3 regions of the Paenibacillus sp. MT86 genome follow, and region 1 is predicted to be linked to each of the others. Evidence: riboswitches for the same ligand, from Rfam matches in the RefSeq annotation. Region 1 holds a riboswitch; each other region holds the start of a gene.

The links. A riboswitch is a leader RNA that binds a small molecule or an ion and turns the genes downstream of it on or off. The one in region 1 is predicted to bind ZMP and ZTP.
Region 2: it holds a riboswitch for ZMP and ZTP, as region 1 does, so the genes downstream of both, purT (phosphoribosylglycinamide formyltransferase 2) here and rpiB (ribose 5-phosphate isomerase B) in region 1, are expected to answer to the same signal.
Region 3: it holds a riboswitch for ZMP and ZTP, as region 1 does, so the genes downstream of both, AC3RCL_RS11670 (bifunctional 5,10-methylenetetrahydrofolate dehydrogenase/5,10-methenyltetrahydrofolate cyclohydrolase) here and rpiB (ribose 5-phosphate isomerase B) in region 1, are expected to answer to the same signal.

What each region holds. Positions count from the first base shown of each region.
Region 1 covers NZ_CM179499.1:6,511,524-6,518,635, forward strand. The annotation lists gene glyA (serine hydroxymethyltransferase) at 1-1,042, opposite strand, end outside; gene AC3RCL_RS29745 (TIGR01440 family protein) at 1,321-1,905, opposite strand; gene rpiB (ribose 5-phosphate isomerase B) at 1,986-2,450, opposite strand; ZMP/ZTP riboswitch at 2,565-2,646, opposite strand; gene AC3RCL_RS29755 (low molecular weight protein arginine phosphatase) at 2,754-3,341, opposite strand; gene AC3RCL_RS29760 (manganese efflux pump MntP) at 3,398-3,961, opposite strand; gene AC3RCL_RS29765 (L-threonylcarbamoyladenylate synthase) at 4,031-5,209, opposite strand; gene spoIIR (stage II sporulation protein R) at 5,408-6,106, opposite strand; gene AC3RCL_RS29775 (hypothetical protein) at 6,387-6,914, shown strand.
Region 2 covers NZ_CM179499.1:2,805,175-2,812,286, reverse strand. The annotation lists gene AC3RCL_RS12495 (response regulator) at 1-1,120, opposite strand, end outside; gene AC3RCL_RS12490 (MATE family efflux transporter) at 1,317-2,675, opposite strand; gene purT (phosphoribosylglycinamide formyltransferase 2) at 2,994-4,154, opposite strand; ZMP/ZTP riboswitch at 4,237-4,317, opposite strand; gene AC3RCL_RS12480 (LysR family transcriptional regulator) at 4,378-5,253, opposite strand; gene dapA (4-hydroxy-tetrahydrodipicolinate synthase) at 5,365-6,240, shown strand; gene AC3RCL_RS12470 (ATP-binding protein) at 6,507-7,112, shown strand, end outside.
Region 3 covers NZ_CM179499.1:2,634,349-2,641,460, reverse strand. The annotation lists gene AC3RCL_RS11680 (glycoside hydrolase family 32 protein) at 1-713, opposite strand, end outside; gene AC3RCL_RS11675 (LacI family DNA-binding transcriptional regulator) at 894-1,886, opposite strand; gene AC3RCL_RS11670 (bifunctional 5,10-methylenetetrahydrofolate dehydrogenase/5,10-methenyltetrahydrofolate cyclohydrolase) at 2,183-3,031, opposite strand; ZMP/ZTP riboswitch at 3,098-3,177, opposite strand; gene AC3RCL_RS11665 (permease) at 3,332-4,342, shown strand; gene AC3RCL_RS11660 (TIGR03943 family putative permease subunit) at 4,450-5,427, shown strand; gene AC3RCL_RS11655 (CobW family GTP-binding protein) at 5,424-6,527, shown strand; gene AC3RCL_RS11650 (YolD-like family protein) at 6,605-6,856, opposite strand.

The DNA of each region.
Region 1 (7,112 bases):
GATCAAACGGGATGGCGTTCTTGTTGACGGTAATCCCGATGGAATCCAGCACCTTCTCTGCGTCTTTGCCGGTGATGTCCAGATTGCGGGTATCGACCAGCATCAGATGGTTATCGGTTCCGCCGGAAACGATGTTCAGGCCTTCCTCGATCAGGGTGTCAGCCAGCACTTTCGCGTTCTTCACGACGTTCTCTGCATACGTCTTGAAGGACGGATCCAATGCTTCGCCAAGCGCAACGGCCTTGGAAGCAATGACATGCATGAGCGGTCCGCCCTGGGAGCCTGGGAACACCGCTTTGTCGATCGCCTGTGCCCATGCCTTCTTGCACAGAATCATGCCGCCGCGAGGTCCGCGAAGGGTCTTGTGCGTCGTGGTGGTTACGAAATGGGCATGCGGAACCGGATTCGGGTGAAGACCCGCGGCAACAAGACCCGCAATATGAGCCATATCGACCATGAACAATGCGCCTACGTCGTTCGCGATGGCAGCAAGCTTCTCGAAATCAATGATGCGAGGATATGCACTTGCACCCGCCACGATCAGACGAGGACGGTGTTTGAAAGCCGCTTTGCGGACTTCGTCGTAATCGATAAGGAACGTGTCTTCCTGCACGCCGTATGCAACGAAATTGTACAGAAGGCCGGACGCGTTAACCGGGCTTCCGTGAGTCAAATGGCCGCCGTGGGCCAGGTTCATGCCGAGCACGGTATCTCCAGGCTTGAGCGCAGCCAAATACACCGCCATGTTCGCTTGGGCGCCGGAGTGCGGCTGAACGTTGGCATGCTCGGCACCGAACAATTCCTTCGCGCGGTCACGGGCGATATCCTCCACGATATCCACACGCTCACAGCCGCCGTAATAGCGCTTGCCAGGGTAGCCTTCCGCATATTTATTCGTCAGCACCGTCCCCATGGCTTCCATAACCGCTTCGCTGACAATGTTCTCGGAGGCAATCAGCTCGATGTTGCTGCGTTGACGCTTCAGTTCCAAATCCATCGCTTCCAATACAGCCGGGTCATTCTTCCGCAAATGTTCCATCATGTTCATATCCTCCCATAATCAATCGTTATTTTTTTCTGCAAAGTTTAAACTACAAATTTACAAAATTACTTAAAAGTACGTGTTCAAAAAGGTCGGTTTTCAGCACCGAGAAGGTTGGATGAAGCTAGGAAGTGAGGAGCGGAGCGTACGTTGTGGGTACGTGAGCACCGGAAGGCCCGGCTGAATTCAAGATTCGATGCCGAGCCCACTTCCTGATTCACTTCGTGATCAAAAGCGGACTTTTTGAACAACCTCTTAAAAGTGAGTTCTCATTCGATTCAATCGCACAGCTTGGAATCATCCCGCTGCTCAAGCCGGTACACGGCGCGTTCTCCGCCGATCAGCTTCGGCCGGGTGTAAGCCGCCGTTACGCGCGCATCGCCGATATAACGCTCGCTCGGCCTGAACGGAACCGCCACTCTTCGCAAATGCATGCCGATCAGCGTCTCGCCGATATCGACGCCCGCATGGGCCTCAATGGATTCCGCAAGGCAGGGCTCCTTCATACTCCGATACGCCGCCGAGGCCATGGAGCCTCCCGCCCCCGGAATCGGTACAGCCGCCACTTCCGTCAGGCGCAGCTCTTCAAGCAGTCCCCGCTCCATGACAAGCGCCCGGTTCAAATGCTCACAGCATTGGTAGGCTACAGCGAAGCCGAATTCCGCTTGAACCTCGGCAATGCCCTGAAGAAGCTGCTGCGCCGTTTCAAGAGCGCCGCCTGTGCCGATCCGGCGTCCGACCACTTCACTGGTGCTGGCTCCGATGACCAGCACCTTGCCCGGTCCTAAGGCTGCCGCTTCGGCCAGTTCGCGGACGATCCGCGCCGTCTGTTCGCTCAAGGAAACCTTGGAGATATCCGTCATGTCACAGTCCTCCCGATGATTTTTTTCACAGAAGATGCTTCATTCCATACGCAATAACCGCAGCAGCTTTACGCGTTGACCTATCGCGATTCGCTCTTCAGGTAACGCTCCTCGATGGCCTTGATCTTGTTCACGCGGCCGACATGGCGTTCGCCCTGGCTGAAATTCGTTGTCAGCCATGCGCTGACGATCTCGGCAGCAAGCCCGGGGCCGACGACGCGCTCGCCCAGCGCAATCACGTTGCTGTCATTATGCTCACGCGTGGCTTTGGCCGAAAATACATCATGCGTCAGCGCGCAGCGGATGCCCGGCACCTTGTTGGCGGCAATGCTCATGCCGATTCCCGTTCCGCAGATCAGAATGCCCCGATCCGCTTCACCCGAGACCACCTTCTCGCACACCGGAAGCGCGTAATCGGGATAATCCACGGAATCGGAACAGCCGCAGCCAAGATCCTCCACCTCGTGTCCAAGACCCCGAATGACCTCCACGATCTCCTCTTTCAGACGAATGCCGGCATGATCGGTACCCAATGCAATTTTCATCTATGAAAAACCCCCTCGAATGTTCGCTTTTGCGTTTTAGCTTGTTTCATTATAACCCAAACTCCACGCAAAAGACGAAAAAAGAGCAGTCGGCGCACGTATTGTGCTCCAAATGCTCTTTGCCCAGGCGACCGGCCGTATATTCCGATGCTCCATCGTGGTTTCATCCACTTCGTCGCCAGTTACATCGGATTCATGTTTTTCACCTTCATCTTAAAGCAATACCCTGCGAAAGGCAAGCGGCTTTTTTAGCCAGATTGAGCCCGGATCCAGATTCACTCTTCGCTTCCGTGGAACCCGATCCTATTTATGCTGATCCGCTTCCAGCTTGTCCAGCAGGCGGAAGAGCGCCGTCCGAATCTCCGCCGCCGTCGCCTCGTATTCCTCCCGCGAGCCGCCGAAAGGATCGGAGATATCGAAGCTCGGAATGCGCTGGCGCAGCTCGATCAGACGCTCCCGGTCGCGGTCGCTGACATCGCGGCCCAGCGATCTGGCCAGCTCGAGCGTCGCGTACAGGCTGTCCTGCTCCCGCAGATCATCCAGCACCCGCCGGTCATCCTCCACAAACTCCTTCAGCGTGTGCATCTTGTCGGCGGCATGCGGGAACTGCCGAATCGCATACTGCTTATGCGACTGGGTCAGCGTCAGAATCAGGTCTGCCCATTCCACCAGATTCGCGGTCAGCGGCTTAGATACCAAGCGATCTTGAATATCCTGGTCCCGCAGTATCGATTCCGCATGACGGGATACCGGCATGCCGTCTACGGCCGAGACGCCGGCGGATTGCGTTTCCAGCGGAATGCCCCGCTGTTTGGCGAGCTTGCGCAGCATCCCTTCCGCCATTGGGCTGCGGCACGTATTCCCCGTGCAGACAAACAATATATTTTTCACGGTCCCGTACCTCCCCGTTGATAGGTTGTTTTGGGATTATTGTAACAAATATTGCGTCAAAAGATAAACATCACGCCAAAGATGATCAAAATCAGTCCGCCCAGCATTTCGCCGTACTCTCCCAGCTTGTTGCTCGCCTGACGGCCGAGCAGCAGGCCGAGAATGGACAGCAAACCGCCCACGACACCGAAGGAGATCACGATCAGCAGCACATCATCCACGAACATCCCGAGCGAAACGCCTACCGAGAAGGAGTCGATGCTGACGCTGAGCGAAAACAGCAGCATGCCCAAGAACGCGGTAGGATGAATTCGCTGACCTTCGCCACCCTGCCAGGCATTGTACAGCATATGTCCACCCAGCAGGAGGAGCAGCCCGCCTGCCGCAAACCCTGTGACGTGCCCCAGCAGCATGCCTACATAGCGGCCGGCAAATAAGCCCGCCAGCGGCATAAGCATGTGAAACAATGCGATCATGAAGCTGATGGCCAGCATATGGCCTAAACGCATGCCGCCTCTCATTCCGACTCCGATGCCAAGCGAAAATGCGTCTAGCCCGAGTGCAACCGCCATCAGCAGAATCGCCGCAAGCTGTCCCGATTGGACAGACGCCTCCAACATCCCCATTCCCCCAAGTCCCATGGTCTTGTACACCATATGCGGACAAGGGGGAAATCATGCTAAAACCGTTCAATCGGCATCGGCATTGACGTGGACGATGTGATGTCCCGCGGCCTTCAGCAGCCGGTTCATGACGGCTGCGCCAAGCCCCTGCTCCGGGCACGCTTCGGCCAGGATGAAAGTCGCGCCTTCTTCATCGAAGCGGCGCAGGCCGGCGTACAGCCGGCGGGCCGCTTCCTCCGGCGCGGCCAGGCTGCCGAGCGAGACGGCAACGTCCGCGCGGTAGCGACCGATGTGCTCGTCGAACGACAGCACGCCGGTCACCTCCCCGCGCCGGGCCGCCGCCTCGAGCTCGGCCGCGATGCGTGCCGACACCGCGTCGGCACGCGGGCCCTGCACCACGCACATCGCACCCTTCGGTGCGTAGTGCGTGTACTTCATGCCCGGCGAGCGCGGCGCCGGGCTCTCCGCCTCCCCGGCGGCGCGCTGCAGCGCCGGGTCCTGGCGCACGCTTGCCGCCACCGCGGCAAGCTGCTCGGCCGTGACGCCGCCCGGGCGGAGCACCGTGACGGCACCGTCTTCGCCGACCTGCACCACCGTCGACTCGACGCCCACCCCGGCCGGGCCGCCGTCGAGCACGCCGTCGATCGCCCCCGCCAGATCCTCCAGCACATGGCTGGCCAGCGTCGGGCTTGGCCGGCCGGAGCGATTCGCGCTCGGTGCGGCAAGCGGACAACCGGCGGCGCTGATCAGAGCCAGCGCCACGGGGTGATCCGGCATCCGCACGGCAACCGTATCGAGCCCGGCCGTCACGCGAGGCGATATGGCGCCCGGTTTCACGGGCAGCACCAGCGACAGCGGTCCGGGCCAGAACGACGCCATCAGCGCCCGCTCCGTCTCGTTCACCTGCCGGACCAAGCCGTCAAGCTGAGCCAGCTCCGAGATATGCACGATCAACGGATTGTCCGATGGCCGACCTTTGGCGGCGAAGATGCGCTCGACCGCCTCCGTATTGCCGGCGTCAGCACCAAGTCCGTACACCGTTTCCGTCGGAAAAGCCACCGTACCGCCCTGTGCAAGCACCTGGCCTGCTTCGTGCAGCGCCTGCTTCGCTTCCTTCTCGGACCCGAGGCTCTCCTTGGAGAGGGAGCTTAAGACGTGCCACACTTTGGTTGGCTTCGATGCAGCATTCCGGGAGCCTTGTTCCCGCTGCAGGTTGCGTTCCTTGTCATTTCCGTTCTGTTCCATACCTATCCCAAGCTTTCTGTATATGAAATATATAAACATCCAAACGCGTTTTGCCTATACTCCAAAAGAAAAAGCGCTTCTCGTTCTTCAGTCCCGTGCCGGTTCCCATGGAAACCGGTCGCGCCAAAGAGAAAGCACTCTTCTTCATCCAAGTTTATCATACCCTGTCCGTATTGGAAATCAGTACGCGGGATCATCCTAGAACAAGCTTGCCACCCAATTCCAGAGGCCCAGGAACATATCCCACAGGAAGAAGCGGACCTCCGGCTCGCTTTCGCTTGCCTTCTTCGGGGCTTCATCCGGAGAAGCGTTGTCGCCCGCATCGGCGGACACCGTTTGAATTCCCGTCTCGACAGGCTGAGCTGCCGCATCCCCGCTGCCGCCGTCGATGAAGCACAGCGGCGGGAACAGGACGCACCACCAGTTTTGTCCTTGACCTTCGCCTAACGTAATCCGCAGCGCATCGTAATCGCCCGCCGGATACACCGTGCCCCCGTACAATTTGGTCGGGAACGGCACGACGCCAAGCTCTACATGGTAATTGTAGGTGATCCCTCTTTTTCTCAGCTCTTCACCCACCAGCTGGCGGATTTCCGGAAGATGCTGCCGGGTTAATGCTTTGGCGTCTTCCAGGCTTTGCGGGTTCTCCAGCTCCAGGACCCACATCTGCATTTGCTCAACGACCGCGTCTCGAATCTCTCTTTTGACGAGCTGATCGGACGGGTTATCTGAATTCGCGAGAATGCGAAGCCGTATCGATTCTTGAGGGATCGGACCGCCAACAACGGAAGCATCGATCTGCTGTCCCTCCCAAGCCATGATGACCATAAACATGCAGGATAAGAGCACAACCATTTTTTTCACGATAATACGGAGGGTTTCACTATAATTTTTCATCTCGGACAACCGCCTCTCTATGAACGAAACTCTATGATGCTATCAGTATGTCCGGTATTGAGAGATTCAAACGTAGAATACTTTATTTTTCATTTTTGAATCTCATATACTCAATAAATAATAGAATCAAAAACAATATATAGAATTAATTTAATAATGTATAAAATTTGACAACAGTAATATTAGTTGTTACTATTTCTACATAAAGTAATTATATTCCAAATAAGGAGGATAGTTCTTTATAATTTAAAATTCATTATAAGAAAAGAGGTAGATTTGTATGAATACAAAAAAAATTATAGTTGCTACTATGATGGCTCTTTCAGTGACGTCCATCTCTACTACTTTTGCCGCTGAAGTTGAGTTGGTTAACCACCAGAACACTCCTGTATCAACAGAAACTACTATAAGTCAATCTATTACTGATATTGTTCCTTACGGAACTAGCGCCCCAACTTCCCACTGGAATTTGGGCAACGGCCCTTATGATGCACAGTTCTCTTCTTTGTATAATATTTTATATACTAATTATTATTTTACTCCTAATTCAAATGGCGAATTGTTTATGAGAGGGCGCATTTGGGAAGAAACAGGTAATCCAAGTGGTAGCTACAAATATAAAATTATATGTTTTGACGCCTCGACTAAAAAAGCTGTTACTGAAACAAATGGAACGACCAACGGAAACGGTTCAGACGTAAATATCCGTTTCTATAACCTCGACAAATCTAAGAATTACTACTTTGGGTATCAAAATCTTGATGGTTCCTGGTCAACTCTCGGGGGTTATACGACGATCTCACGATAGCAAAAAAACGTTTAACTATACTTACATTAACTAAAATAAACAAAGACCCGAAAACAGGCCTAACTAAACTGTTTTCGGGTCTTTGTTATTTATAATACATTGCTATTATAGCTTATATAACTTGCTGGTTGCGCTGAAAAATTTATAGCCATATTACCCGCCCATTTGAGAGCGTAAAATATCTTGTGTAAATAGTAA
Region 2 (7,112 bases), 3.3 Mb from region 1:
GGAGATAGATCTGAACCTCTTGAATCGTGCAGGATGCTCCGATCAGCTCATCGAAAATGTGCGTAATCGCTTCACTTAATTCCTCCGCGGTTCCGAGCTTAAGATTGCGGATCAGCGCTTGCTCCTGCAATTCGTCCAGACGGACCCCTTCCTGCCTCGGACTCTCCACGTCATCGATGAAGATGACTTTCTCGGCGCCGAGAATCAGCCGGTAGTCCAGCGCCAGCAGCGCATCCTGGTAGGAGTGCTTAAGATCGGACAGTGTCCGGACCCTGGAACCCACGCCGATCGTAACCGGCAGCTTCAGATAGTGAAGAATGCTTTTGAGCAAACGGTCCAGTGCCACCTGCAGGTCGCCAAACCATGACTCGTCCTCGCAGCCGTCATTCGTAATCAAGAACACGATGCTATCCTGATATATGAATGCGCTTCCAAAAGAAAGGGGATCTATCAGCTCTTTCGCAATGTTCAGCATGGCGTGCAGCATCAAGTCCATATCGCCGGAATGCCGCAGGGAGCTTGATGGAGCACTCTCCTTATGCTCAGCCGCCGGATATAAAGCCAACACCGCGGCGAGATAACAGGCGCCGTTCAGCGGAAGGCCGTAATTCCGAGTTTTCTCCTCAATGATGGACCGGGGCAGTTTTCGGGTTAACAGCGAAGCCAGGAATGATTCCCGAAGCAAAGGCAGGCTTGTCCGGTAATGCTCCTTCAATTGGCGCATGTCCTCTCGCTCCGCCACCTCCATATCGATCTTGTCCTTGATCTTGCCTAATAACTCCATGAAGCTTTCGGCAGAGAACGGCTTGAGCAAATACTCATCCACGCTGAGCGTAATCGCTTGGCGGGCGTAATCAAATTCGTCATAGCCGGTCAAAATCACGATTTTGCACAGCGGCTGATGCTCCCTTAGCCATGAGGCCAGCTGCAGTCCATCCTGAAAGGGCATACTGATATCGGTAATAACGACATCCGGCTCCAACCGCTCCGCAGCCTCCACGGCCTCTCTTCCGTTCTCCGCCGTCCCCTTGATCTCGAATCCGCAGGCTTCCCATTGGATTTCCTGAACGAGGCCTTCTCTCACATCGGCTTCATCATCCACTAACAGCACTTTATACAATGCGACCCCTCCCGTTTCTGTCCTGTTCGGTTGCAAACTGAATCTATAGTGATCTTACCTCGCCGCACCCAAATTGGGAATCTTCCACATTATGTTTTTTGCAACAAAAAAAAGAACGAATGCACGACTCCAGCGAAACAGCGCTTCCCTGTTCCTGGAGTCATGATTCGTTCCGAAATCGATTGTGCAGCATTCCTTACGCCTGAACGGGTACGGAGACGGGTTTTACCGGCGTGCTCAACCTCTTGATGCTCAGATAGTAAGCGATGCCGAGCGGGATGACGGCGCCCAGCCAAGCCAGCGGATTTGCCAGGCTTGCACCGAGGAAGCCGATCTGCGCGGTCAGGAAGATAGCAGCCAGTACCCGCATGATCAGCTCCATGATGCCCGCCACAGTGGGAATTAAGCTCTGACCAAGCCCCTGAAGCGTGAAGCGGTAGATGAAGAGCAGCGAAAGAAGCAGATAGGTGCTGCCGTTCGATAAGAAATACAGCCTGCTGAGCGACAGCAATTCCTCTTGGCCTTGACCCACAAAAAGGCTGACGGCGGCAGGACCCGCGAATATAACCAGCAGGCCCACGGCGATGCTGAATGATCCCGAGAGCCAAATACACTGCTTAACCCCCAGTTTGATCCGGTCTATGCGATTCGCTCCGAAGTTCTGAGCGGCAAAAGTCGCCATCGTAATCCCGAAGGAACTCATCGGCTGCGTGGCGAGCATATCAATCTTCTGTGCAGCGGTATAAGCCGCAACGGCTGATGCCCCGAGACCGTTTAGCGTGATCTGCAGAATAATGGCTCCGATGGCGATAATGGAGGCTTGGAAGCCCATCGGAAAACCTACCCACATATGCTGGCGAATAAATTTCCAATCGATGGACCAGTCGGCATTCTTGAATTGAAGGAGCGGGACCTTCTTATGAATGTAGATCAGACAGAGCAGGCAGGAGAACAGCTGCGATACAACCGTGGCAAGTCCGGCTCCGGCGACTCCCATCTTAAATACGAGAATGAATAAGAGGTCGAGCACGATGTTCAGAATGCTTGCAACGACCAGGAAGAGAAGCGGCGTCCGGCTGTCGCCGAGAGCGCGGAGCAGGTTAGCCAGCAAATTAAACAGAACGGCCGCGCCGACGCCCCAGTTAATGACGATCAGATACGAATACGCATCATCCAAAATTTCGGCAGGGGTGTTCATCATGACGAGGACGGGTCTCGTAAATATAACGCTCACGATGGTGAGGAATACCGTGAACACCAGACTGATCCATATACTCGTTCCCACGCTTTTGCGGACGCCTGCGATATCCTTAGCTCCAAAACGCTGTGCCGTTATGATAGACAAGCCAGCCGTCAAGCCTTGGGCAAAGCCGATGACAAAAAACAAAATGCTGCCTGTCGAGCCAACGGCTGCAAGTGCGTTCACGCCAATGGTACGTCCCACGATAAGGGTGTCCGCCATGTTGTAAAATTGTTGAAAAATATTACCGATCAAAAGCGGGATGGTAAACATGATAATCAGCTTGATCGGACTTCCTTGCGTCATGTCTCTCATGTAGATTCTCCTATGCCGTCAATAAACGTTCCTCTAGAGATTTATTTGAAATATTATGCTTCAAACAGCGCTTATCGCATCGAATGGAAACATTATAATGGGTGAGGGTCGTTTGTATTCTTGTGTATCTTATCATGAAAGAACATAAATTTCTCCCTATTTATTCCCGAAATCAAAACTAAAAGCAAGTACTCGTCATTAGAAGAGTCTGTACCCGATTTGGATCCCTGATTTCTCTATAACTGAAAAGGCCAACCGGTCATTTCGGTTGGCCTTTTCAACATGATGACATGTGATATCCCTATGGAATTCCGATGTTTATGCCTCTTCGACGGCAAGCTTATCCAAGGCCAGCTTCGCACGTGACCGCGCTTCTTCGACATCGCCGGCGGTTGACAGCGCGACTGCTACTCGTCTTCCGACCTTGGTTACCGGTTTGCCGAACATGCGAAGCTGCGTATTCGGAACGGCCAGCGCTTGATCGGCGCCTGTAATCGTATAGTCTTCCAGCTCTCGGCCGGCTTTCAGGGGGCGGCTGGCTCCCGGCGTGATCAATTCGATCTCTGGTATCGGAAACCCGAGAATGGCACGGACATGAAGCGCAAATTCGGATAGATTTTGCGTGACCAGCGTAACCAGCCCAGTATCATGCGGACGCGGGGATACCTCGCTGAAGTACACCTTATCCTCGGCCAAAAATAATTCAACGCCGAACAAGCCGTATCCGCCAAGCTCGTCGGTAATCTTCCGCGCAATATATTTAGCTTCCTCGATTTGCGCTTCAGACATGTCGTGCGGCTGCCACGATTCGATATAATCTCCGCTTTCCTGAATATGCCCGATCGGCGCACAGAAGCTTGTTCCATTGACGGAGCGGACGGTCAGAAGCGTGATTTCCGACTGGAATGAAATGAATTCCTCAATGATCACCCTTCCGTTCTGCACGCGGCCGCCTTCCATGGCGATGTTCCAGCAGGACTCGATATCCCCTTCCGAACGGCACACGCTTTGACCTTTGCCGGAGGAGCTCATCAACGGTTTGATCACGCACGGAAAACCCATGTCCAGGACAGACTGCTTGAATTCCTCATAGGTATCGGCAAATCGATAGTCCGCAGTCGGCAGACCCAACTCCTCTGATGCCAACCGGCGGATCCCCTCACGGTCCATCGTAAGCTTTGCGGCTCTGGCGGTAGGAATCACCCGAAACCCCTCATCCTCCAGCTTCACCAGCTCCGCAGTAGCCAGCGCTTCAATCTCCGGAACGATCAGGTCCGGCTTTTCCAACTCAATAATAGCGCGCAGCTTCTCTCCGTCCAGCATATCGATCACATGGCTGTGATCGGCAACGTGCATGGCAGGAGCATCGGCATAACGATCGACGGCTACGGTTTGGACACCCAATCGTTGTGCTTCAATTACGACTTCTTTCCCTAGTTCTCCGGATCCCAGCAGCAATATTTTTTTCGTTTTGAACATCGTTGTTTTATCCCCTTTTCATAGTTTCAGAGACGATAGAAGCCCAAGAAAATAATAAAGAGGTAAGGGAAATAAACTCCCTTACCTCTGCCCAGGCGTACGGCCGTTGTCATTCATGTGCTCCCTCATGGTTCCCCATGCTACGCCAGTCACACATAAACCTATACATTGTTACATAAATGATACTGAATATTTTCGTTAAATGCAATATCAGCCTGCGTCCTTAGGATTTAGACTTCAACATTTCGATCATATCCTGAAGCGAGTGTGACAGCCATTTCTTAGGATGAACGACAATCTGGATGTCCAGTCGAATGTCAGGGTGTTGAAAGGGAAGAACCGCCAGCTCTCCCCTCTTGATTTCCTCCTCTGCTACCATTCTCGGCAATAGGGAGATGCCGGTACCGGACATGAGATATCTTTTGATTGCCTCGGGGTTGCCCAATTCCAAACCAATACGAACAGGAGCTCCGCCGGCGCGCAGCACTTTTTCCAACATGATTCGGTAATTGCAAGTATCCTCGGTCATAATCCATTCGTAATCAGCCAGATGCTCCAGCTCGATGACGGGCAACCTGTGAAGCGGATGATCCGGATGGGCAATCAGATGGAGGGGCTCTTCCCGGATCGAGATCCAATTCAATGAAGTGTCTTCCGGTTTGTTCTCCAGAATAAGCCCGAGATCGTACTCGCCCTCTCTTACCTTACTGACGATGCTATCTTCACGATCCGTTTGCAAGCGGATGGCAAGATCTTCATGCTCCTGTCTTAGCCGATGAAGGACGGATGGAAGAAAATATGCGGCAAGCGAATCGATCGTTCCAATCGATAAGATGCCCCCGCCTTGTTTCGTCAGCTTTTCCTTAGACTGCTGGAACAGATCCAGCATTTGGACAGCATACTTGAACAGCTCCTCCCCTGACTTCGTCAGGCGCAGGCCTCTACCATACCGTTCAAACAGCTTGACGCCGTACTCCTTCTCCAGCTTCTGGATCTGGGTGGTAACGCTGGATTGTGCATAACCCAATTCGTCAGCAGCTTTAGTAAAGCTCTTTCGAACAGCAACCTCCCTGAAGGTTTGCAGATAGATCAGTTCCATCGCTCTCTCCTCATCAATAATATTGATAATAACTATCTAATATTATAGATAACCCCGATCCCGATTCCCATGGTAAAGTAAAGCCACAATTCATGAAATGGAGGAAAGATCATGTTGAGTCCGCAAGATTTGAGAGGTATTTATGTTCCGGTGGTCACTCCCTTTTCACATGAATACGCATTGGATGTTCCGTCTTATCATCGTTATTTGGAGAATTTGTTATCCCATGACATTCAAGGATTGATCATCAACGGTACGACCGGAGAGGTGCCGACGGTAACTTGGGAAGAGGTCGTTCAGGTAGTGGAGGAAACGCGAAAAGGTCTGGACGTGCGGCAATTGCCGGTCATTATTGGTACGGGTACCAACGATACGTTCTCCAGCATGAAGCGGACGGAATGGGCAGGACATATCGGGGCAGACGCGGTATTGGTGGTCACGCCGTATTACAGCCGCCCTTCGATTGAGGGCATTATACAACATTTCTGCAAAGTCGCGGAGGTGGGGATACCGGTTATTTTGTACGAAGTTCCTTCGCGCACTGGAATTTCCTTACCGGTCGATGTCATTCGAAGAATCATGGAGATCCCCGGTGTCATCGGAATGAAGGACAGCACTGCGAGTACGGAGCTTATGAGAAGCTTGTCTCCATACGATACGAAGCCTGTTCTATGCGGGGACGATGTCCGCTTTCATGAGATGCTGCGTCATGGTGCATCCGGGGGCATTTTAGCGTCGGCCAATGTGAATACCGAGGCTTTTATTCGTGTGTATCAATTAGCTGCCCAAGGGGATTATTCTCGTTCCGAAAAGGAGTTTGAAGTGCTGCTTCCCGTTATTCATCAGTTGTTCGCAGAATCCAATCCCGCTCCGCTAAAATGGCTGCTTGCCAAGCAAGGCCTTATCTCATCCGACACCCTGCGCCTGCCGATGGGCCCCATTACGGATGAGCTCAAGCTATCCTTGGATCAAGCACTCAAAAACTGAGAAACTTTAAATCGTGGACGTAACAGGTTTCTCCTCAAGAGTGGCGGGGCGCATACGCTGCCTTGCCTCTCTTGAATGGATGATTCGGATGCGATAGGGCGCACATGCTTTCAATCAGCAGATGATGGGATGGATGATACTGACATTTTACGCAAAAAAAGAAATCCTGCTTAAATCTATCGCTTTAAAGGATTGATGAATGAAATCGCCCCACTTATAATATGGGTACATTCAATTCCTCCCAGAAATTTGAAAGGAGACTTGCAGTGCTGCCCTATTCCACCCCTAATCATGATTTTGCCTTCGAACAATCTGTAATCGGTATGGCTTTGGTATCGCTAGATGGAACGATTCTTAAGGTCAATTCGGCACTATGTGATCTGTTGGGTTACTCGCCGCAGGAGTTAACTGCCGGGGCGCCGCAAGAAGAAAACAGCCTCCGCGAGTTATTGAATAGAGTGATTCAGAACGCTAGGGCTGCCCAGGGTCATCAGCCATCCGTCCCCCCGGTTGAATATGCTTACCGTCATCCGTCTGATCGCGAGTTATACCTTATTGCACGCTGCAGCGTTGATCACGATCCGGAGCGGGGACCCAAGGGATACTTGGTACAATTCGAGGATCGATCGCTGCTGAGGCAGCTCATGAAACAGCTGGAGCAGAAGGAACAGAAGCTGAACGAGAAGGAAAATTCGTTTCTGCAGCTGCTGGAAGAGCTCCCTCTCTCCGTACTCATAACTAAAAAAGGCATTGTGCACTATGTTAATTCTGCCGCGCTCCGACTCGTCAATGCGACGCACTCACATGACGTGCTGGGCATTTCAACCGACGTGATCGTCGACGCATCGTATCATCAAGCATTGATGAAACGC
Region 3 (7,112 bases), 3.1 Mb from region 1:
TGCGGGGAAAACAGAAGCACGCCCTGGCCATCCAGTTCAAAATAGTCGGGGCATTCCCACATATAGCCGAAATGCTGAAGTCGGGTTTGTATCTCCCCCTTGAATTCCCAAACCAACAGATCCGAGGATTCATAAACGACAGCCGCACCTGTCTGATTAACCCTTTGGGCACCGATGACGAACCGGTACTTGTCTTTGTCTTGCCATACTTTCGGATCCCGGAAGTGTTCGGTATATCCGTCCGGCACATGGTCGATCAGCGGCTTATCGAGCTTCGTGATGGATCCGTCGCGGTCCATCACAGCCATGCATTGATAAGATTGCCTGTTCCATTCCTCATCCCGGGCATTCCCGGTATACATGAGGCATAGTTTGCCATCTTTCACGATACCGCTGCCCGAATAAGCGCCATATGCATCATGCGGGTGACCGGGTTCAATAGCGATGCCTTGGTTCTGCCAAAACACCAGATCTTTCGAGGAAGTATGGTACCAGTATTTCAAGCCGTGAAACGTGCCCAGAGGAAACCATTGGTAAAACAAGTGATACTCTCCGTTGTAATAAGAAAATCCATTGGGATCATTCATCAGGCCCATGATGGGCTGCACGTGAAATTTTTGCCTCCATTCGCTCAATCGCACTTTCTTCCTTAAGGAGGAAAGCTCTTCGGGAGAAGCCTGATCCAGGCGTCGGTATTTCAGTTCTCTGTCCATATCTCTTCTCCTTATAAATAGGCTTCCTGAAAAATCAAGCAGATCGTGCTACGCGTGCACGCGAATAAATCCAACTGCAGTGGAACCGGTTCCAATCAAAGGTAAAAATAATGAACTCAGTTCCAATACCAAGCAAACACTCGGTTTGGAACCGGTTCCGTTATTTGAAGTATAAAATACCTAATTCAGATTGTCAACGCTTTCCCGATGAATCATCTCGCAATTCATGACCGTCAGGAAATCCACCGGCTCGTCGTTGACCAGCTTCATAATATGCTGTGCCGCGAGGTGGCCCGCTTGGAAATATCCATATTTCACCGTTGTTAACCCGGGATGAATCACCTCGGTTACGTCGTATCCGCCAAATCCGGTAACGGAAAGTTGGTCGGGAATAGGGATGCCTTTCATGTGCGCCGCTTTCATCACGCCCAGCGCAATGTTGTCCGTGGCGCAGACCACGGCCGTTGGCAGCGTTCGGTTCAGCTCAAACATGGAGCATGCCGTCTTCACACCATCCGACATCTTGAATCCACTCTCATAGAGAACCGCTTCCGCCTCTTCATACTCGCTTACCGCTTTGAGGAACCCTTCCTTCCGCTTGACTCCGACGGCTACGTCCTTTTCCGTCACCCCGATATAGGCAATTTGACGATGTCCCATCGACAGCACGTACCGGCCCATGTCATAACCTGCGGCATAATCGTTATAGATCATGCTGTGGACATGGTCATGCTGTTGTCCGAGCAGAATGACCGGAATGCCGATCTCTTGAATCGCGGCAAGATGTGTTTCCGTCACCTGCGTGGCGAACAGAATAATGCCTGATATTTTTTGTCTGGCGAGATCATACAGCGCTTCGATCTCCCTGGATAAATCCTGGCTTGCGTTGATGATCAGTAGCTGATATCCGTGTTTTCTTAATTCTTCGTCCATGCCGGCGACAGTCTGCGATGCGGAGAAGGAGTCCAGACGCGGCATAATGGTGCCGATCATGCTCGTTTTTTTCGCTTTCAGGCTTTGCGCAAAAGAATTCGGGATATAGCCGGTTTCCTGAATAACCTGCTCAATCTTGCGGCGTGTCGCATGACTGACGGATCCTCCGTTCAAGAAACGGGAGACCGTGCTTTTGGCAACTCCGGCTTTGTGGGCAATATCGGCGATCGTGTTCTTCATGCCAAGATCTCCGGAGCCGTTAGCAGCGCTGCATCGAACGGATCATTCTCTGGAGCTCCCTGTTGTCCCGCACAACAGGCCATGATTCGTATAAACATGAATCTCTCCCCTTCGTATTTCTCTTATTCCTAACTATACCATGACGTCCAGGGGTCCGTGAAATGGGGCTCCAAGCCTAGCATTGCATGGTCCATATTGGCTTCTATGTTCCAGGCTCTGGCATGAAATGAAAGATTCGAAGGGGATGATTCATGGGTGCAGCCTTGCTTCACGTGCAAGTAGTCAAGTGCATTCCCTTAAGCTTGGACGGTTCGCTCGGCCGATTCGACGGTATGCTTCAGCAAAGTCGCTATCGTCACGGGGCCGACGCCCGCCGGTACCGGCGTGATTGCGGAAGCCGCCTTGGCGCAGGCTTCGTAATCGCAGTCCCCGATATTCCCTTTATTGTAACCGGCGTCCAACACGACGGCACCCGGCTTGATCCAGTCCCCTTGAATGAAATTAGGCTTGCCTACGGCCGCAACCACAATATCCGCTTGGGACACAATCTCCCCAAGGTTCTTCGTTCTCGAATGGCAGATCGTAACCGTGGCGTTGCGATTGAGCAGCATCATCGATACCGGCTTGCCCAAAATCGGACTGCGTCCGACCACCACCGCATGCTTCCCTTCGATCGGCAAGCTGTAATAGTCCATAATCGCGATAATCGCCGCCGGCGTACATGACGGGTAATCGGCGAAACCAAACGCATTTTGCGAGAACCCGAGCGTGGTTACTCCATCCACGTCTTTTTTCATGTCGATGGCATCAAAAGCCGCCCGCTCATCGATATGGTGCGGTACCGGGTGCTGAAGCAGAATACCGTGGACGTCCGGATCCTCGTTCAGTGCTTGAATCGCGGCGATCAGCTCCTCCGTCGTTGTCGATGTCTCCAGCACTACTTTTTTGGATATGATGCCAAGCCGCTCGCACGCATTTCCCTTCATCCGCACATAGGTCGCCGAAGCAGGATCATCGCCAACCAGAATCGTTGCCAGACAAGGGGTTACCCCTTGCTGTTTCAATTCCTGTACCTTCACCGCCAGCTTTGCCTTGATATCATCGGATACTTTTTTTCCATCCAAAATTACGGGTTCCTTACTCATGCTAATCCGCTCCTTCGCCATTGTATTAAAAAACATAAAGAGGCAAGGCGACTCGAACGTCTCCTTACCTCTTGCCCAGGCGTACGGCATATGATCCCATGTGCTCCCTCTTGGTAACCCAAGCTACGCCAGTAACACATGGATAACTTTTTTTAATATATCACGACTTTGGACTTCGCGCCACCGGCTATGCGGCCGCCCTTTAATCGTAAAGTTTTTGATTTGTTGCCTGAAATCACGTATGTTGCCGATGGTACAAGCATAGAATGTCCTAAGAACAATTCGTTCCAGGAGGCCTTGATGAGATATCCGGCGATCTTCAAAATGCTGCCCTTTATACTGCCGCTTGTGTTCGTGATTCCGGTCTTGACGATATGGCTGCAGAAGGACTTAAACCCCATACCCAGCCAAGACCTGCAGCAGGTTAAAACCGTCTTCACGGGCATCTTCCTTGAGGCACTTCCTTTCATTTTGCTTGGAGTGCTGCTGTCGTCCCTTCTGCAGCTGTTCGTAAAAGAGCAATGGGTGCGGCGTCTCACGCCGAAGAATCCGATGGTTGGCGTCCTGTTCGCTTCCATGCTCGGCATCCTGTTTCCCATCTGCGAATGCGGGATGATCCCGGTCGTTCGCAGGTTGATGCTGAAGGGGATGCCCGCCTATATCGCCGTCACCTTTATCCTCAGCGGTCCTATTCTGAATCCCATTGTATTCGCATCAACGATCATGGCCTTCCGTTCGCATCCCGAAGTGACGATCGGACGAATGGGACTGGCTTTTGCAGTCGCGGTGACGACGGGTTTGCTCGTTTATGTTTTTTCAAGAAGCAGCCCCCTGAAGCGTTCCTTTCAAGAGTTCGCCGAACAGGGCTCCAGCAAGGGGGAACGTTTGTTGCATGAGCATCCCAAAACCTGGAGAAGCATGTTTGTCCACGCCGGAGACGAGCTGATCGAGATGTGCAAATATTTAGTCCTGGGCGCTTTCCTGACGGCCTGCATCCAATCCTTCATTCCGAGGGAGGAGCTGCTGGCTCTGGGGAACGGTCCTGCCGCCTCCTATCTGTTCATGATGGGATTTGCCTTCATCCTGTCCCTCTGCTCAACTTCGGACGCCTTCGTGGCATCGGCATTCACGCACACCTTTACCGTCGGCCCGCTGGTTTCCTTCCTGGTTCTCGGCCCGATGCTGGATTTCAAAAGCCTGCTCATGCTGTCGGCTACCTTCAAGACCAAATTCGTGATCGGCTTAAGCCTGCTGGTGATTACGCTTGTCTTTATCGGCTCTGTAGCCGTCAACGCGCTATTCGGCGGTTAGGTGTAGTAAACAAACTGGAGTGGCAATACACGAAAACGGTTGGAATAACGGCACCTTCAGGCTGTTATGCCTTCGGATATCCACTTGAGATTGGAGGTGTTCGGGACGTGAAGCCCCGTCTGAGCCTGCGAAGCCACTATATACTGCGATCGCTGCTTATCGCAGCTCTGGCCGCCTATATCATGCATCTGAACGCATCAAATTCGCTGGACTATTACTTGGCTCCCCATATGCAGACCCTGCTTCTGCTCTGTCCGGTGCCGCTGTTGTTCATAGCTTTCGGCATGCTGTGGCACGCCATTGCGGGAGCTTCCGGCGAGGTGTGCGATTGCGAGCACCCCCTGCCCAGCGGACTGATCAAAAACATATCGGTTTACGGGTTATTCACGGTGCCGCTGCTGTTCGGCCTGCTCCTGCCGGACCAAGCCCTCGGCAGCGATATGGCGGCCAAAAAAGGCATGATCTACACCTATCCGAACCCCGATGTTCGCCGTAAAACCGAAGAGCGGAATGCTTCCGCCGTTTCGGGCATGGAGAAGCATGGAACGAATGATGACCTGGCGGCAGCGGAGGACATCGCACTGAACGAGCGTTTTGTTCCCAAAGACATCTACAGCGTGGAATTCGCGGAGCTGGCCAAGCGCTTATATACCTTACCCGTCATCCGAGTGGAGCCGGACATTTTCTCGGAGACCGTTGGGGCCATGGATATGTACAAACAGCATTTTCAAGGAAAGGCCATCACCGTCCAAGGATTTGTTTTCCGCGATGGACATATGAACGAAGACGCCTTCGCCGTCAGCCGCTTCCTCGTGATGTGCTGCACGGCAGACGCCGTCCCGTTCGGGGTCATGGTGCGCGCCGCGAATGCTTCGTCATTCGCGAATGACTCGTGGGTTCAGATCGATGGCACGATCCAGGTCACCACCTCGGACGGTAAGGAAACGCTGCAGATTCAAGCGGAACGGATTCAGCCGATCGAGCAGCCGTCATCCCCTTACATTTTCACGAATCCCGACTCTGTCGCAGAGTTTGATGAACTGTATTCGAATGATATCGAGACCAAGGAGGTAATCAATAAATGAACAAGATACCCGTCGTGCTGATTAGCGGATTTTTGGGGAGCGGCAAAACCACGCTGCTCCTCAGGCTGCTGGCGTATGCCGCCAATCGGCAATGGAGAACCGCCGTCCTGATGAATGAGATGGGCGAACAGGACGTGGATGGCGATATCCTATCCGGTGAAATGCCTGATCTTCCGATCGAGAAGCTGCTTGACGGCTGCATCTGCTGCACCAAACGAGACGAGCTGGGGCAAGCCCTGAAAAGCCTGTTAGATCGGAAGCCCGATCTCGTCTTCATCGAGACGACCGGAGTGGCGAATCCTGAACAGATTCTTGAGGATTTGCAGGATCCGTCATTGGCTGATCGAATATCGATCCGTGGCAAAATCGCCTTGGCCGACTGCAGCAAATTCCTCGAGTATAACAGCTTCTTTGCATCCAGTCGCGAGCTGGTCCGTACCCTGCGGGGACAAATCAGCTTCGCGGACTGGATCATCCTGAACAAGGCGGGAGAATGCGAAGAGAAACAGATCCATAAAGTCATTACCTCCATTAGAAAAATCAATACGACGGCAAGCCTGTCCGTAACCGACTACAGCCGTTTGGATGAGCATGAAATGTGTACGGCCCTTCAGCTAGAGCCAACGGAGAATCATAGCCATTCATCTCATGCTTCCAACCGGCAAGGGAGTCCTGCGGAACGCCTGCAAGGCAGCGCATGGACCAGCGAAGAAGATCGGAGCAAGCTGGGGCACCGCAACCATGAAGGAGCTTTCATTCATAATGAGCATCGCCATGGTCACGGAGAAGAGGCCGGGCATGGCAGCCATTCCTATACCGGCCTGGATACCTTGACTCTATCTGCCCCGACCCCTTTCCCGCTTGAGATCAGCCTCATCGAAACCTTTCTCGCTGCACGCGGTTCCGGCCTGCTACGGGCCAAAGGATATATTCAGCTCTCCACGGGTCCCTCCCTGGTTCAGTGGGCAGGTTCACAGCTTGCCATCGAGCCCAGCACGCTGAAGCTGCAGCGGGGCTATCTTACGTTAATCGGCCATCGCCTGGACAAAACGCGCATTGTCCAGCAGTGGGAGGACTTGCTCAGCGGCGTGGTGCAGTGACATTTGAATGCATGCAGGGATATGAAAAAAAGATAAGGAGATCCTCAGGGATCTCCTTTTTTTCGGTTCGTTTATGATTAGTCCCTAGGATAATTCACTTCCATAATATCCATAAAAGGAACCTTCGTAATGACGCCGTTCTGTTTCATATGCACCTTCCCTGTGCGGGAGTCCATTTGATCGATTTGTCCGCGGACCGCCTCTTCCCATCCCCAGACCGTCAATACAATGACCGATTCCTCCTGGTAAGCTTCCGTTAGCTGATTTCCGAGCTCTTCCAGTACAAACTCATCCCTAGTGGGTCGCTTTGGAACTTTTGCTTTTGCCATAATCTTGTCCTCCTGATTTATGTTGTTCATGCGTCAGCATTACATTCTCAATGAAAATGAATCTTTCATCCATTCTATGAATTAGGAATCTACTACCTATTATACATCAAATGCGATTCAGAATTCTCGGGCTCTCCCAGGATTCAGAATATCTGAAGGAACTATGGACTCGATTCGCTTTTTTATACAAAAGACTTGATTTTCAGAAAATAATCCTATATGATTGACCCATCAACCATTGACCAGTCAATGAATT